DNA from 3 places in the Desulfolithobacter dissulfuricans genome. Region 3 is predicted to be linked to each of the others. Evidence: riboswitches for the same ligand, from Rfam matches in the RefSeq annotation. Region 3 holds a riboswitch; each other region holds the start of a gene.
The links. Region 3 has a riboswitch for cobalamin ahead of GF1_RS13030 (ribonucleoside triphosphate reductase). Riboswitches for the same ligand answer to the same signal wherever they lie in the genome.

Region 1: it holds a riboswitch for cobalamin, as region 3 does, so the genes downstream of both, thiC (phosphomethylpyrimidine synthase ThiC) here and GF1_RS13030 (ribonucleoside triphosphate reductase) in region 3, are expected to answer to the same signal.
Region 2: it holds a riboswitch for cobalamin, as region 3 does, so the genes downstream of both, GF1_RS13630 (TonB-dependent receptor plug domain-containing protein) here and GF1_RS13030 (ribonucleoside triphosphate reductase) in region 3, are expected to answer to the same signal.

The regions. Positions count from the first base shown of each region.
Region 1 is NZ_AP024233.1:1,258,657-1,263,993, forward strand. It holds gene GF1_RS05550 (two-component system sensor histidine kinase NtrB) at 1-1,357, shown strand, start outside; gene GF1_RS05555 (sigma-54-dependent transcriptional regulator) at 1,544-2,905, shown strand; cobalamin riboswitch at 2,943-3,145, shown strand; gene thiC (phosphomethylpyrimidine synthase ThiC) at 3,242-4,576, shown strand; gene GF1_RS05565 (methyl-accepting chemotaxis protein) at 4,689-5,337, opposite strand, start outside.
Region 2 is NZ_AP024233.1:3,048,833-3,054,169, forward strand. It holds gene GF1_RS13615 (metal ABC transporter solute-binding protein, Zn/Mn family) at 1-306, shown strand, start outside; gene GF1_RS13620 (putative molybdenum carrier protein) at 326-799, shown strand; gene GF1_RS13625 (M48 family metalloprotease) at 937-2,139, shown strand; cobalamin riboswitch at 2,243-2,428, shown strand; gene GF1_RS13630 (TonB-dependent receptor plug domain-containing protein) at 2,590-4,632, shown strand; gene GF1_RS13635 (dihydropteroate synthase) at 5,019-5,337, shown strand, end outside.
Region 3 is NZ_AP024233.1:2,915,786-2,921,122, reverse strand. It holds gene GF1_RS13045 (Nif3-like dinuclear metal center hexameric protein) at 1-355, opposite strand, end outside; tRNA gene GF1_RS13040 (tRNA-Ile) at 553-629, opposite strand; gene GF1_RS13035 (M48 family metallopeptidase) at 939-2,753, shown strand; cobalamin riboswitch at 2,825-3,062, shown strand; partial or broken gene GF1_RS13030 (ribonucleoside triphosphate reductase) at 3,090-5,189, shown strand; gene GF1_RS13025 (anaerobic ribonucleoside-triphosphate reductase activating protein) at 5,240-5,337, shown strand, end outside.

The DNA of each region.
Region 1 (5,337 bases), 1.7 Mb from region 3:
CATTGCCCAGGATGAAAATCACAATCCCGTATTTGAGGTTGCTACCGAGTTTCACATGGTCGATATGGGCAGGCGTGACAGTCCCATGGCATCCATGATGTTTCGCCGCAGGCAACAGTGGATGCAGGCCCAGTTCGGAGAAAATCTCGACAAACGCAAGGTGATTTATATTGGCCTGTATACCGATGAATTTATCCAGGCCCAGCAGCAGGATCTCCGCCACACCCTGTTCATGGGCGGCCTGCTGCTGCTGCTCGGCAGTGCTGGTTTCTACTTTCTGTTTCTGTATCAGGGCGCCCGTGTCGCCCGGGCGACCCTTGATACCATGCGTCTCTATACCAGGAGTGTTATTGAATCCATGCCGGACGGTTTGATGACCCTGGACTGCGGCCAGCGGATCGTATCGGTGAACGCACGGGCAGCGCGGTTGGCCGGTTCTCCTGCCGGGAAACTGCTTGGTATGTCGGTGGACAGGGTGTTTGCCAACTGGCCCGGCGAGCAGATCTGTACGGAACAGGGAGTGGCTGCCCTGGAGTATGAGATGCAGCGGACAGATAACCGGTCCATTCCTGTCCGGCTCAGCGCTTCCCCCCTGAAGGACCAGGAGGGGAATCGACTTGGTACCGTGGTGATCATCCGCGATATCCGGGAACTGCGGGCCATGGAGAAGCAACTGGAGCGTTCCCGCCGTCTCGCGGCACTGGGACGAATGGCGGCCGGGATTGCCCATGAAATCAGAAATCCCCTGGGGACATTACGAGGGTTTGCCCAGTATTTTGGCAATCAGGCTGTGGATGAAAATTCCCGGGAATATGCCCAGTTGATGGTGGGAGAGGTGGATCGTCTGAACGCGGCAATTTCTGCTCTGCTGCAGTTTTCCAGGCCAAGAGATCCCGAGTTCGGAAAAGTGTATCCCGGCCGGCTGCTCGAAAAGACAGCCAGGTTGCTCGAGCATGATTTCCGCGCCGGGCATATTGATTTTTTCATGGATATCCAGTGTACCAGGACCATTGTTGCCGATGGCGATCTCCTTCTACAGGTTGTTCTTAATCTGCTGAAAAATGCACTGCATGCCACCCCCGGTGGTGGTCGTATCAGCCTGGCCTGCATCGAAGAAAAAGATACGGTCCAAATAACGGTTTCCGATTCGGGCAAGGGTATGACCCGGGAAGAACAGGAGAAAATGTTTGATCCGTTTTTCACGACCCGGCGGGCAGGGACCGGACTGGGCCTGGCTGTCAGTCACCAGATCGTTGAACAGCATCATGGGCATTTTGAAGTGGTATCAGCACCGGGCAAGGGGACGAAAATCACGGTGGTGCTCCCCGTAACCCAGAAAAATCAAACTGGAATCTGATTACCATCAATCTTTGGCATTGAAACCGGTGTCGACCTCCCTTGTTTCACGGGACGCCATAAACCCGTCCCTGGGGGCTTGACTGTGGCCATCCAGGCCACAGACACCCGTGCAACAAGTGAGGTCGACACCTTCATCCATCGGTGGCTGAATTTCAGTGGTAATCACAAACTGGAAACAGGTGATATGCAGGAAAAAACGATTCTGCTTGTTGATGATGACGCGGCTCATCGTACCATGCTCAAGGTAAATCTCATGGGAGCCGGCTATCGCTTACTTGAAGTCGACGATGGGGATCAGGTCCTGCCTCTACTGATGGACCAGGAGGTGGATCTGATTCTGCTGGACCTGAAAATGCAGCGAATGGATGGCCTGGAAACCCTGGCACTGCTCAGGGAAAAGGGACGCATGGAGCCGGTTATTGTTATCACGGCATTTTCTTCGGTGGAAAGTGCTGTGGCGGCTATGAAACAGGGCGCAGTCGATTATGTGACCAAGCCTGTTGATATCGAGGCGCTGAATCTGGCAGTGGAAAAAGCGCTCAATATCGAGGCGCTTAGAGAAGAGAACGCACAGCTCAGGGAACGGCTTGGAGAAAAGTTTGACTTTGGCAATATTATCGGCCGCAGCAGTGGTATGCAGAGGGTGTTTGAGACCCTCTCGTTGGTGGCTCCCAGCGATGCAACAGTACTCATCACCGGAGAATCGGGAACCGGTAAGGAGTTGATTGCCGGGGCCCTGCATCACAACAGTCTGCGTAAAGACGGTCCCTTTATCAAGGTCAACTGCGCGGCGCTGCATGAAAATCTGCTGGAAAGTGAGTTGTTCGGCCATGAACGGGGTGCCTTTACCGGTGCGGAGCGGCAGCGTAAGGGCCGCTTTGAACAGGCCCACCGCGGCACGTTGTTTCTTGATGAAATCGGCGATATGTCGTTGCAGACCCAGGCCAAGATACTCAGGGTTATTCAGGAAGGAGAGTTTGAACGCCTCGGCTCCAGCCAGTCTGTAAACGTGGATGTCCGTCTTGTCGCGGCAACCCACAAGAATCTTCAGCAGATGGTGGAAGAGGGCAGTTTCCGCCAGGATCTCTTTTTTCGTCTCTCCGTGGTACCCATCGAGTTACCACCTCTCAGAGAGCGGCCAGAGGACGTTCCGGCCCTGGCTGATTATTTCCTGAAGAAATATGCGGCAAAAAACCGGAAAGACATCAGGGGATTTCACCCGCAGGCCTTGATGCTCCTTGGACGATACGACTGGCCTGGCAATATCAGGGAGCTGGAAAACACTGTGGAACGCGCAGTGATCCTCTGTCTTGGAGAACAGATAACTCCCCGGGAACTGCCGCCTCACCTGCTGCCGGTTGACATGGAGCCGCATCTGGAGAAGAGCGGCAGGCAGGGTTTTACCCTGCGTGACATGGAGCGTGAGGCAATTCGAACCATACTGGCCCAGACAGGGGGTAACCGATCGAAAACAGCTCGAATTCTCGGAATTGCCCGGCAGACCCTGCTCAACAAGATCAAGGAGTACGGTCTGGACGAACACTAAATAGTCTTGTCCTTTTTTCTTATTTCTGGCATATGTGGGTGCTATAGATCAGTCTGGTGCCGTCGGCGGTGGTTGTCGACGGAGAATAGGGAATACGGTGTGAATCCGTAACGCTCAGGGCCGGCGCTGTAAACGGGGACTCTGCCTGCATGATGCCACTGTTCACCTCTGGTGGATGGGAAGGCGCAGGCAGGGGCTTGATCCGTAAGTCAGAAGACCTGCCAGATTGAACCGAATAACGGATACTGCTGTCCTGTAGATCCGCGTCATGGCGAGTGCTGTGGCGCGGATTTTTTTTTGCCGGCCGGGACAGCCTCAGGAGGAAAGAAAAAGAACATGAAAACCCAATTGGAACTGGCCCGCGAGGGTGTCATCACAGCACAGATGGAGCAGGTAGCCCGGGATGAGGGCAAGGATGCCGAGCTGATCAGGGAGCTTGTCGCCCTGGGAGAAATCGTTATTCCGGTCAACCATAATCGGCCGAATCAGAAGGTGGTCGGTATTGGCACCGGGCTGCGGACCAAAGTCAATGCCTCCATCGGCACGTCGTCGGACATCAAGGATATCGAGCTGGAAAAAAGAAAGGCGCGGATCGCCGAAGAAGAACAGGCCGATACTCTGATGGAACTTTCCACCGGTGGTGACCTGGATCTGGTGCGGCGCGAGGTGCTGGCCACCGTCAACCTGCCGGTGGGCAATGTGCCGTTGTACCAGGCCTTTTCCGAGGCCAGCCGCAAGTACCATAACCCCAACAAGCTCGATCCCGAGTATCTTTTCGAGCTCATTGAGCGGCAGCTGGAGGATGGAATCTCGTTCATGGCCATTCACTGCGGGATCAACCGCTATTCCATCGAGCGGCTGCGACGCCAGGGCTATCGCTATGGCGGCCTGGTCTCCAAAGGTGGTACCTTCATGGTGTCCTGGATGGAATACCATGACCGGGAAAATCCCCTCTATGAGCAGTTTGACCGGGTCTGCGAGCTGATGAAGAAATATGACGCCGTCCTGTCGCTGGGTAACGGTATCCGGGCCGGGGCCATCCATGACAGTCACGACCGGGCCCAGATGGCGGAGATGATCACCAACTGCGAACTGGCCGAGATAGGTCGGGAGATGGGATGCCAGATGATGGTGGAAGGCCCGGGCCATGTGCCGCTCGATGAAATCGAGGGCAATATCATGCTGGAAAAGAGGATGAGCGGCAACGCTCCCTATTATGTGCTGGGGCCGCTGCCAGCCGATTCCGGGGCCGGCTATGACCATATTACCGCCGCCATCGGCGCGGCTAATTCAGCTCGTTACGGGGCGGATTTGATCTGCTACATCACCCCGGCGGAACATCTTGCCCTGCCCAACGAACAGGACGTGCGCGAAGGTATCAGGGCCACCCGGCTGGCGGCCAGGATCGGCGACATCGCTCGTGATCCATCCATGCGGGAACGAGAGAAACAGGTGGCCATTGCCCGGCGCGATACCCGGTGGGAAAAGCAGATGGAACTGCTGATGTTTCCTGAGGAGGCCCGCAGGATTCGCAGGGACCGCACCCCGGAAAACCAGCGCACCTGCACCATGTGCGGCGATTTCTGCGCCATGGAGCGGGGAATCTCCCTCTTTGCCCGCGATATACGCGGTGATAAGCGGGGCTGTAGCGGTTGTTCCGGGAAAAAGTAGGCGCCAGCCGACCTGGCGGGACGAAAAAAGAGGCTGAAAAGAGAAAGCCTGTCCAGCCAGGGCATTCAGGCCGGACAGGCTTGTGTCAGCAAGAGCCAGGGGGGCAGCCCTGTCAGCGGGTGCGGAACAGGACCAGCAGTTTCTTGAGTTCATCGGCCATCCTGGCCAGCTCCTCGGCATTCTGGCTTACGCCGGTGCTGAGCGAGGTGATCTCTCCGGCCACCTGGCTGACTTCGGCGATCTCCCGGGCAATGTCACCGGACACCGCCGAGCTCTGGGCAACATTTTCATTGACCTCGGAGATTCCCTGGGCCGCCTGCTGAACATTCTCCGCTATCTCCGTGGTGCTGGCAGTCTGTTCATCCACTGCGGTGGCAATGGTGGCCACGATTTCGTTCACCCTGGCGATGACCTCGGTGATCCGCTTGATCTCGCTCACCGTCAGGTTGGTGGAGCCCTGAATGGCTTCAATTTTGGTCTTGATTTCCCTGGTGGCGTCGGCTGTCTGATTGGCCAGTTCCTTGATCTCATTGGCAACCACCGCAAAGCCCTTGCCGGCCTCTCCGGCCCGGGCCGCCTCGATGGTGGCATTGAGGGCCAGCAGGTTGGTCTGCTCGGAGATCTCGGTGATTACCTCGGTGACCTTACTGATTTCCCCGGCTGCCTGCCCCAGGGCGTCGACCTTCTCAGACGAGCTTGAAGCAAGGGTCACGGCCTCCAGGGCCACATCCCGAGCCTCCGAGGTGTTCGTGGCAATCCTC
Region 2 (5,337 bases), 130 kb from region 3:
GCTTACGGCTATTTCTGCCGGGCCTACGGCCTGCGACAGAAAGCAGTGGCCCCCGGGGGCAAGGGGCCGGGCCCCCGCCATCTGGCACGCCTTATCGCCTCGGCCAGGAAGGACAATGTCCATGTCATCTTTGTTCAGCCCCAGTTTTCCAGCTCCAGCGCCCGGGTCATCGCCCGGGCCATCGACGGAGTGGTGATTCCGCTCGATCCGCTGGCGCGGGACTACCTGGCCAACATGGAGCGTATTGCCGGCCGGATCGCCGCCGCGTTCTCGCCAACGGTCGGGTCGTCTCCCAGACGGCCCTGAATACAACCTGAAAAAGAACATGAAGATCATCTCCGGAGGACAGACCGGGGCCGACCGGGCGGCCCTTGACGCGGCCATCAGGCTGAACATTCCCCATGGCGGCTGGCTGCCCAGGGGACGCCGGACTGAAGAGGGATCGCTGCCGTCCCGCTACCGGCTCCAGGAACTGCCGTCGGCCAACTACCGGGACCGGACCCGGCAAAACATCCTGGACAGTGACGGCACCCTTATTGTCTCCTTTGGCCCCCTCACCGGTGGTTCGGCCCTGACCGAGGCCCTGGCCATCCGGCACCGGCGGCCCTGTCTCCATATCGACCTGGAACTGTGGCAGCCGGAGCGAGCTAAAAAAGCCATAGAGCAATGGCTGAGAGACCATAACATCGAAACCCTGAACGTGGCCGGCCCCAGAGCGAGCGGCGAGCCGCGTATCTACCGGGCTGTCTTCGATCTCCTGCTGCAGATCAGCTGGCCTGAAACGGACGAAACACCATGAGCAGATCAAACAACACATCTCGGTTTTCGCGTCGGTCAATCCTGCGTTTTTTCCTTCTCTGTGGCGGAAGCGCTATGGGAGCGCCTCTTCTTACCGCCTGCAGTACTGACCCGGTAACAGGAGAAAAATCCCTTGTCATGATGTCCAGGAGTCAGGAGATAGCCCTGGACCGACAGCAGGCTCCGTTCCAGTTCTCGGCCGATTACGGGGTTATTCAGGATCAGCGACTCAACGGCTACCTGAACCGGGTGGGACTGGAACTGGCCCGCCGTTCGCATCGGCCCGACATGCCCTTTTCGTTCCGCGGCGTCAATGCGGCCCATATCAACGCCTACGCCTTTCCCGGCGGTTCCATCGCCGCCACCCGCGGAATCCTGGTGGAACTGCAGAGCGAAGCCGAGCTGGCGGCCCTGCTGGGACACGAAATCGGCCATGTCTGCGCCCGGCACGCAGCCGAACAGATGGGCAAGGGATTGCTCGTCAACCTCCTGGTGGCCGGGGCCTCGGCGGCTACCTCCAGCGCCGGTCACGAGAGTACGGCCGAACTGATCTCCAGGCTTGGCGGCATCGGGGCCGGAGCCCTGCTGGCCAGATACAGCCGCAACGACGAACGGGAGGCCGATGCCCTGGGCATGGAGTACATGACCAGGGCCGGATACACGCCGCTCGGCATGGTGGGCCTCATGGAGATCCTGCTGCGGAGCGGAGAGCACAATCCCACCGCCATCGAGCTCATGTTCGCCACCCATCCCATGAGCCGGGAACGGCTGGAAACGGCCCGCCAAAATGCTCGTGGCCGCTACCGGGCCATGATCGACAACCCCGATCACCGGCAAAGGTACCTGGATCACACCGCCAGCCTCCGTCGTCTCAAACCGGTGATCAAGGCCATCCAGAAGGCGGAAACCGCCATGGCCGGTAAACAGCTCGATCGGGCCGAAGAGCTGCTGCGCACCGCTCTTGACCAGGCTCCGGAGGATTACGGAGCCCTGGTGGTCATGGCCAAGTGTCAGTTCCTCCGCCGGCAGCCAAATGAGGCTGCAAGCTATGCCCGCCAGGCCACCCGGGTCTACCCGGACGAAGCCCAGAGCCACTGGCTGCTGGCCATGGCCAGCCTGGCGGAACAGAAATATGGCCAGGCTCTGCGGGAATTCGACGAGGTGGACCGGCTACTGCCAGGCAATCCGGACATCCTCTTCTACCGGGGCCGGGCCCTGGAAGGCATGCAGCGCCGGGAAGAGGCCGCCCGGGCCTACGCCGCCTTTCTTGGCCAAGTGCGCCAGGGTGACAAGGCAAAATATGCCTACGCCCGCCTCCGGGAATGGGGCTATATTCGCTGAAGGGTGCTCACGATACATTCCCGGGACCGATAACCGCTCGGCGGGCACGGATCACCTCTTCCCGGCAGGAGCAGGTTGACGGAGCGCATTTTTTCAGGTAACGTTGGTGTCATATTTTCAGATGCTCTTAACCGAGCTTAATAGGGAACCCGGTGTGAATCCGGGACGGGCCCGCCGCTGTGACCGGGGACGAATTTTGCAACATGCCACTGACCTCCTCCGGGGTTGGGAAGGCGCAAAAGGAGGATGATCCGGGAGTCAGAAGACCTGTCTGAAATACATAGAGAGCCTGCCCTCGCGGACAAGGGGCAGATGTATGCTCACAGGGTTGTTCGAGGAAAAATCAGGGATCCTCGGATCAATAACTTTTTGTTTATTGGTCCGGGGATTTTTTTTTGCCTTTACCCGGCATCTCCGGACCGGCACAACGTCATTACGAGGAGATGTGTGATGAAAAAGGAGATTCGAGCGGCCCTGGCCCTGTGTCTCGTGGCCACACCTGGACTGGCCCTGGCAGGAGCGGACGAAGACAGTCCTGCAAACGAAGTTACCCTGGACGAGGTGGTGGTGACCGCCACCCGCAGTGAAGAATCAGTGCGGGAGATTCCGGCCAAGGTCGAGGTGATCGATGGCGAGACCATCGAGCTGACCACCGGCGACACCCTCACCGAGCAGCTCAAGAAAAACAGTTCCATCGGAGTAATAGAGTATCCCGGCGCCCTTGCCGGCATCGGAATCCGCGGTTTCCGGCCGGAATTCTCCGGTATCACCAAGCACACCCTTGTCCTCGTCAACGGCCGGCCGGCAGGGGCCACCAACCTGGCGACCCTGCTCACTGACAACGTGGAGCGGATCGAGGTCCTGAAGGGGCCCGCCTCCTCTCTCTACGGCGGCGAGGCCATGGGTGGCGTCGTCAATGTCATCACAAAAAAGCATACCGGGCCGCTCACCGGTATGGCGGAGATAGGCTTTGGCTCTTTTGAGACCAATGCGGAAAAGACGGCCGTGGGTGGCAGCATGGGGAGAGGCTTTGACTTTGACATCTTTGCCAACCGTTTCGAACAGGCGGACGACTACAAGATGGGCGACGGTGCAACCAGGCCTAACACCGCCTATAAAATCCAAAACGGTTCCCTGCGCCTGGGCGGTGATCTGGGAGCGTGGCGGATCGATGTCAGGGGTGACATCTACCAGGGCCGCGATATAGAAACGCCGGGTGACATAGCCTATGGCAACGATATGTCAGGCCACAAGGATATCGACCGCTTCGGGATGGACGTTACTCTCGGCGGGCCACTGGGCGACAGTACCAGAATAAGCTTCACGGGATACCGCAGCAACGAGACTGCCGAGAACTACAACCACTACTCGGGCTGGTACCCGTCCGTGGTTCAGGTAACCCCCTACCGGAGCTACGACTCGGAGACCGACTGGCTCGGATTCCAGCTCAAGGACGAGTACACCTGGGGCAGCCACAGGTTCGTCGCCGGAATCGATTACCAGGATATCGACAGGGAAAGCCGGAGCTACAACCAGGACGGTACCCGCAGGGCGCCCTGGTCCCCGGATGAAGGCCGGGAAAACTGGGCAGGCTACCTGGAAACCATCTGGCGCTTTATGGATGACCGGCTCACCGCCACCATAGGCGGCCGCTACGACACCTTTGAGGTGGAGACCAAACCAACGCCCTACAAAACCGATTTTACGCCCAACTCTGAAGATTTTTCAACCTTCAGCCCCCGGGCCGGCCTGAACTACAACCTTGACCTGGGACTCCGGTTGCACACCACCATCGGCAAGGCCTTTGTTCCGCCGACCGCGGCCCAGCTTGCCGGCTATGCGGAAACGGACGTTGGCGGGGTCACCATGGTCACCCGGGGCAATCCGGACCTGAACCCCGAGTCCTCGATCACCTGGGATATCGGTATCGGCTATGCTCAGCCCAGGCTGGGATTGTCCATGGACGTCACTTATTTCCACACCGACGTGGACGACAAGATCACCACGATCACTGTCGGCAACACCACCACCTACGAAAACAGCCTCAGCGCCGAAATGGAAGGGCTGGAAACAGAATTTTCCTTTGATATCGGAGCGCCCATGAACTGGGACCGTTCGCTGGAACTGTTTGTCAATGCCACCCACATGTTCAAGGCCGAAGAGGAACAGCCCGATGGGACCATGAGCGATATCCACAACGTGGCCGACTACACGATAAACTATGGCCTCCGATACTCGGACGACATGTTCGATGCCAGGCTGCATTTCCGCAGCCAGGGCCGGATGAAGGATACAGACTGGACCGCACCCGGCTATCCGGAAATAGAATACCCCTCCTTCACGGTGGCGGACCTGGTGGTCGGGATGTCGTTTAAGGAGCATCACCGGCTCACCCTCAAGGTGGACAATCTCTTTGATGAATACTACTACGAGAAAACAGGCTATCCCAAGCCCGGAAGAGGCCTCTACCTGAGCTACCGGTATGCGTTCTGAGCCGAAAATATGGATGAGGACCGGCAGCCGGCCCTGACCCGAAGACAATCATGGTCACCGCCATGAACGGACCGGCGATCGATCTTTTAAAAGAGGAAAACACACTGTCAGGGCGGCGGGCAGCCTCCTGCAGTTTTTCACCTGCAACGGGATCCTCAGCCGGCCGGGATGACAGCATCCCGGCCGGACCAATCTCTGTACCTATCCGGACAGGTTTTTTTCGGGGCACAGCCCCGAAAAAAACCTTCATCTTCTGCCCGCCGCCCTGCTGTTTCGCGGAAATCTGTTGCAAACCATTGGCCTGTTGCCGGAATAATCCCTTGCCCGGGAACATATTGAAGGACAAGCAGCAGCCCTGAAAAAAATCAGACACCCAAGGAGATCCCATGGAAATCATCGGCGAAAGCATGCACATCATGAACCCGCAGTTTCTCAAGGCCCTGGAAGAGCTGGACGATGAGAGCCTGGTCCAGCTTGCCCGGAGTCAGGTGGAGGCCGGAGCCACCGCTCTGGACATCAACCTTGGCCAAAGCAGAAAACTCGGCCGGCTCACACCCTGGCTGGTGGAAACCATCCAGGACCGGCTGGAGGTGCCCCTTTTTCTCTCCAGCCACGTGCTGAGCCAGCAGCGGGCCCTGGAGATCCACCGGGGCCGGGCCACCATCAACGCAGTGACCGCCAGCCGGACCGAACTGAACCGGGCCA
Region 3 (5,337 bases):
GTCTTCGGGCCAGGATATCGCTGACTCCGCCGCTGGCGGCATCGAGATTGGTGTGACAGCCTATGACGCATATGTTGTGACGGATGGCTGTGCTGATGAGCCGGCCGCCTGGCTGTTCGGTACGAATGGATTTGGTCGGGTGGAAGATCAGGGGGTGGTGGGTGATGAGCAGGTCGGCATGGAGTCGCGTGGCTTGGTCCAGCACCTGGGAGGTGGGATCGAGGGCCAGCATGATACCATGCACCGGTTGTCCGGGATCACCGATCAGGAGACCGACATTGTCCCATGACTGGGCCAGCTCTGCCGGGGCTATACGCTCTAGAATGTCAAGAATATGCTGGACGGTTGCCGTCATGGTAGCGATTGTGGCTGTGGCGCAGGAATGATGCCAAAGAAAAAGAGGCACATCCTCCGGGGATGTACCTCTTCATCTCGAGCTTGGTGTTGCTGTAGTCTGTTTCTGAAAAAACAGATTGTCGAAAGCTGATGATTTTGTTCAAGATCCTGCGTAGTGTTATGCATGGTGGGTACCCCGCCATGCCGTATTGTCCGTGGTGGGCCTACCTGGACTCGAACCAGGGACCGACCGGTTATGAGCCGGTGGCTCTAGCCAGCTGAGCTATAGGCCCATCTCTGATAGAGAAACAGATAATATTACCAGGATCCGGGCAGGGGTCAATATCTTTTTTCAGGTGTGCAGAAAAAAATATTTTCTGTTGTCCTGGTCCTGTGGTAGTCTTGGTCTTTGAATTTCCAGCTCTCCAGGCCGCGTGCCGAGTCCGGCCCCCGGACGCTCCGGCTGCCACGGTGGGGTGCTCCCCGCCTGCAGGGATGGCGTTTTCCGTCCTTTCGCGACGATCTTTGTGAAATATGCGGGTTAAGAGAGCGGGACATCTGGTCCCTATCGTATATAACTCCTTGTCAGCAGTGGTTCCGGGATGATCTATAATAATCTTATCTATTTTCTGGTGGTCATCTTTGTCTTTTCCACCGACACCGCTCCCAAGGAGCCTCTGCTGGCGCCCGCCTACGGAACCATGGTCCTGGGTGGCCTGCTGGTCCTCTTTTCGCAGATAGCAGGCCGGCTGTATCGGCGGGCCCGTTTCGGCTCGGCCTCGGCCTATTTTTCCGCCGAAAGGCGGCTTTCCATCCTGGCGGTTCTGTTCTTCCTGGTCGCCGTCTATGTGGTTGATCTTAAGTATTACCTCCGTTTTCTTTCCCTGGGCGGCCGGCTGCCGGTCCTGGAGAACCTGGGCGGGCTGGCGGTTTTCTTCGTTTTCCTGTCCCTGATGTGGCTTAAGGCCCGACCCGCTTACGAGGCCGTATTTCAGCGACGCTATACCCCGGCCGGGTTCGTGGTATCCAATATCAAGGCCAATCTGCCCATTGTTCTGCCCTGGCTGGTTCTGTCTCTGGTCTTTGATCTGCTCTCGTCCCTGCCCCTGCCCCGTTTTCAGCAGGTCCTGACCTCACCCTGGGGCGACCTGATTCTTTTTACGGCCTTTGTCGTTTTCCTGGCCGTCTTCTTTCCGCCTCTGGTCCGCTGGCTGTGGAACTGCCGGCCCATGCCGGATTCCCCCCTGCGCCGGGAGATAGAACGGTTCTGTCGGCAGCAGGATTTCAAGGCGGAAATCCTCTACTGGCCGCTGTTCGAAGGCCAGGTCCTGACCGCCGGGATCATGGGTATCGTTCCCCGTTTCCGCTATCTACTGGTAACCCCGGCTCTGCTGGCCGCCCTGGATCCGGAAGAGCTGGAATCGGTGCTGGCCCACGAGATAGGTCATGTCAAGCGGATGCACCTGGTGCTCTATATCTATCTTTTCCTCGGGTTCAGCCTCCTGGCCGGCGCCCTTGCCCGGGTGCTGCCCTACCTGGTCCTGGGTTGGGACTTTTTCTACTTGACGGTGGAGCGGCTGCATGTCTCGCCCGACACCCTGCTGGCCCTGTTCAGCGGCGGGCTGATCCTTCTGCTGATGATCGTCTATTTCCGTTTCATCTTTGGCTTTTTTATCCGCAACTTTGAACGGCAGGCCGATCTGTACGTGTTCCGGGCCCAGGGTACCAGTTGGCCTCTTATCCGTTCCTTTGAAAAGATAGCCACCCTGTCGGGCAATATCCGCGATGAAAAATCGTGGCACCATTTCGGCATCGGCGAACGGATCGATTTTCTCCAGCGCTGCGAACAGGACCGCTCTCTCATCCATCGCCATGACCGCAAGGTCTGGCTTGGGATGGCGGCCTATACCCTGATCGTGCTCAGCTGCGTGGTGGCTGTGCGGCAGGTGGATCTGGACAAACTGGCCGCCGGTAACGAGACAAGGTACATGGAGGCCGTGCTGGAGCAGAAACTTCGGCAGGAACCGAAAAACTCGGTCTGGCTCCTGCTCCTTGGCGATCTGATGCAGGAAAAGAAGATGGAACGCAAGGCCATCAACGCCTATGAGCGGGCCCTGAAACTCGATCCGCTCAATGGTGACGTGGCCAACAACCTGGCCTGGCTGCTGCTCACGGCCAGTGATCCCGCACTCCGCGATCCAATCCGCGCCCTGACCCTGGCCCGGACCGCCGCCACTCTCAAGCAGCAGGGGTACATTTTAGACACCCTGGCTACGGCCTACTGGGCCAACAACCTGAAGGAAGAGGCCATCCTGACCGAACTCAAGGCCCTGAAACTGGATCCGGAAAACCGGCGTTATTACCTGGCCCAGATACGCAAATTCAAGGAATCGACCTGGGATCGGCAGGATTTCTGACCCCCTTTTTTTCGAGAGGGAAAATCCCTCATTTGGTGTTTGACTAAATGTGAGCCACAATATATAGTGGCGAAACGCAACATTGCCGGTACGCTTCAAGGGAAGCGTGGCAGTCTGGCTACGAGCCGGACGACAGGGAATCCGGTGCAAATCCGGAACTGTCCCGCAGCGGTAAGTGGAAACGACCACCGTCTCCCGGCAACGGGAAAAGCACTGTCCCCTCCGGGGATGGGAAGCGACGGTCAGTAGGAAGAGAACCATGTTCCCCTGTCCACAAGTCCGAAGACCTGCCGGCAACATGTCCCGCACTTGACCCTTCGAGGAAAGGAGAGAGGTATGTCCGTGTCTGTTCAGGCCGCGTCCGCGGCAGAGTCTGCTCTTTTCACCACCATTCGTAAACGTGATGGCCGGTTGGTCCCCTTTGTGGTGGACAAGATCACCGATGCGATCCTGAAGGCGGGCCGCGCCACCGGTGAATTTGGCCGGGTGGAGGCCCGGCGGCTGACCATCCGGGTCCTCAGCCTGGCCCAGGCCATGCTGTCCGATGAGACCCTTGAGGTGGAGACCATTCAGGACCTGGTGGAAGAGGTGCTGCTGGCCTCGCCGTACAAGAAAACAGCCAAGGCCTATATTCTCTACCGGGATCAGCACGCCCGGATACGGGAGATGGTCCAGAAGGCGGACGTGGAGCTGATCGAGAGCTACCTGGAACGGCTCGACTGGCAGGTGGAGGAAAACTCCAACATGGCCTATTCCCTCCAGGGCCTCAACAACTATATCGCCAGCGAAGTAAGCAAGGTCTACTGGCTCAGCAAGATATACACCCCCGAGGTCCGCCGGGCCCACCAGCAGGGAGACCTGCACATCCATGACCTGGGCCAGCTTTCGGTATACTGCGTGGGCTGGGACCTCCAGGACCTGCTCCGGGTGGGATTCCGCGGCGCCTCGGGCAAGGCCGAATCAGCTCCGGCCCGTCACCTGCGCACCGCGCTTGGCCAGATCGTCAACTTTTTCTATACTCTCCAGGGCGAGGCCGCCGGGGCCCAGGCCTTTTCCTCCTTTGATACCCTGCTGGCGCCCTTTATCCGCCACGACCGACTCGAGTACCGGGAGGTGAAGCAGGCACTGCAGGAGTTTATCTTCAACCTGAACGTCCCGACCCGGGTCGGATTCCAGACCCCCTTTACCAACCTGACCCTGGATCTGCAGGTGCCGCATGCCCTGGCCTCCCAGCCGGTGATCATCGGCGGTGAGCAGCAGGACACGGTTTATGGCGACTACCAGGCAGAGATGGGGCTTTTCAACCGGGCCTTTCTCGAGGTGCTCTCCGAAGGCGATGCCCGGGGCCGGGTGTTCACTTTTCCCATTCCCACCTACAACATCACCGATGATTTCAACTGGGATGACCCGGACCTGGAACCCCTGTGGGAGGTGACAGCCCGCTATGGGATCCCCTATTTCGCCAATTTCGTCAACTCGGATCTCTCCCCGGACGACGCCCGGTCCATGTGCTGCCGCCTGCGGCTTGATACCCGGCAGCTGGAGAAACGGGGCGGTGGACTTTTCGGTGCCAATCCCCTCACGGGTTCCATCGGCGTGGTCACCATCAATATGGGGGCCCTGGGGTACCAGGCCACGGACGAGGCTGATTTCTTCTCCCGTCTCGACCAGCTCATGGAGACAGCCCGTACCAGCCTTGAGACCAAACGCAAGGTTCTTGAGCAGTTCACCGATAAAGGGCTCTATCCCTATACCCGTTACTATCTGCGCCACGTGCGGGAACGGTTCGGTTCCTTCTGGAACAACCATTTTTCCACCATCGGTCTCATCGGTATGAACGAGGCCTGCCTCAACTTTCTCGGCCAGACCATCGGAGAAAGGGCGGGCCAGCGGTTCGCCATCCGCGTGCTGGATCACATGCGGGCCAGGCTGCAGCAGTTCCAGGAGGAAACCGGGAACCACTACAACCTGGAGGCCACTCCGGCCGAGGGGACCGGTTTCCGGCTGGCCCGGCTCGATGCGCACCGGTTTCCGGAGATGCGCTGTACCCTGCGCACCAGCAGTGACGGCCAGGTGCCCATCTATTCCAATTCCACCCAGCTGCCGGTCAACTTCAGTGACGATATCTTCGAAATCCTCGACCTGCAGGATCCGCTCCAGTCCCGCTATACCGGCGGCACGGTTCAGCATGTCTTCCTCGGGGAATCGGAGGTCGATCCCGGGGCGGTAAAGGCCTTCGTCAAAAAGGTCTGCAGCTCCTACCGGTTGCCTTATTTTACTATCACCCCGTCGTTTTCCATCTGTCCGGACCACGGTTATCTGCGGGGCGAACAGCAGAAGTGCCCCCGGTGCGGTGCCCGTACCGAGATCTATTCCCGGGTGGTCGGCTACCTGCGGCCGGTGGACCAGTGGAACAGTGGCAAGCGTGACGAGTTCCCCTGCGCAGCCGCTACCGGGTGGCCGGGGCCGGCCGGAGGTAGCCCGGCATGCGTTTTGGCGGCCTGCAGCGGTTTTCCCTCTGCGATTATCCGGGCAAGATGGCGGCTGTGGTCTTTACCCAGGGTTGCAACTTCCGCTGCCCCTT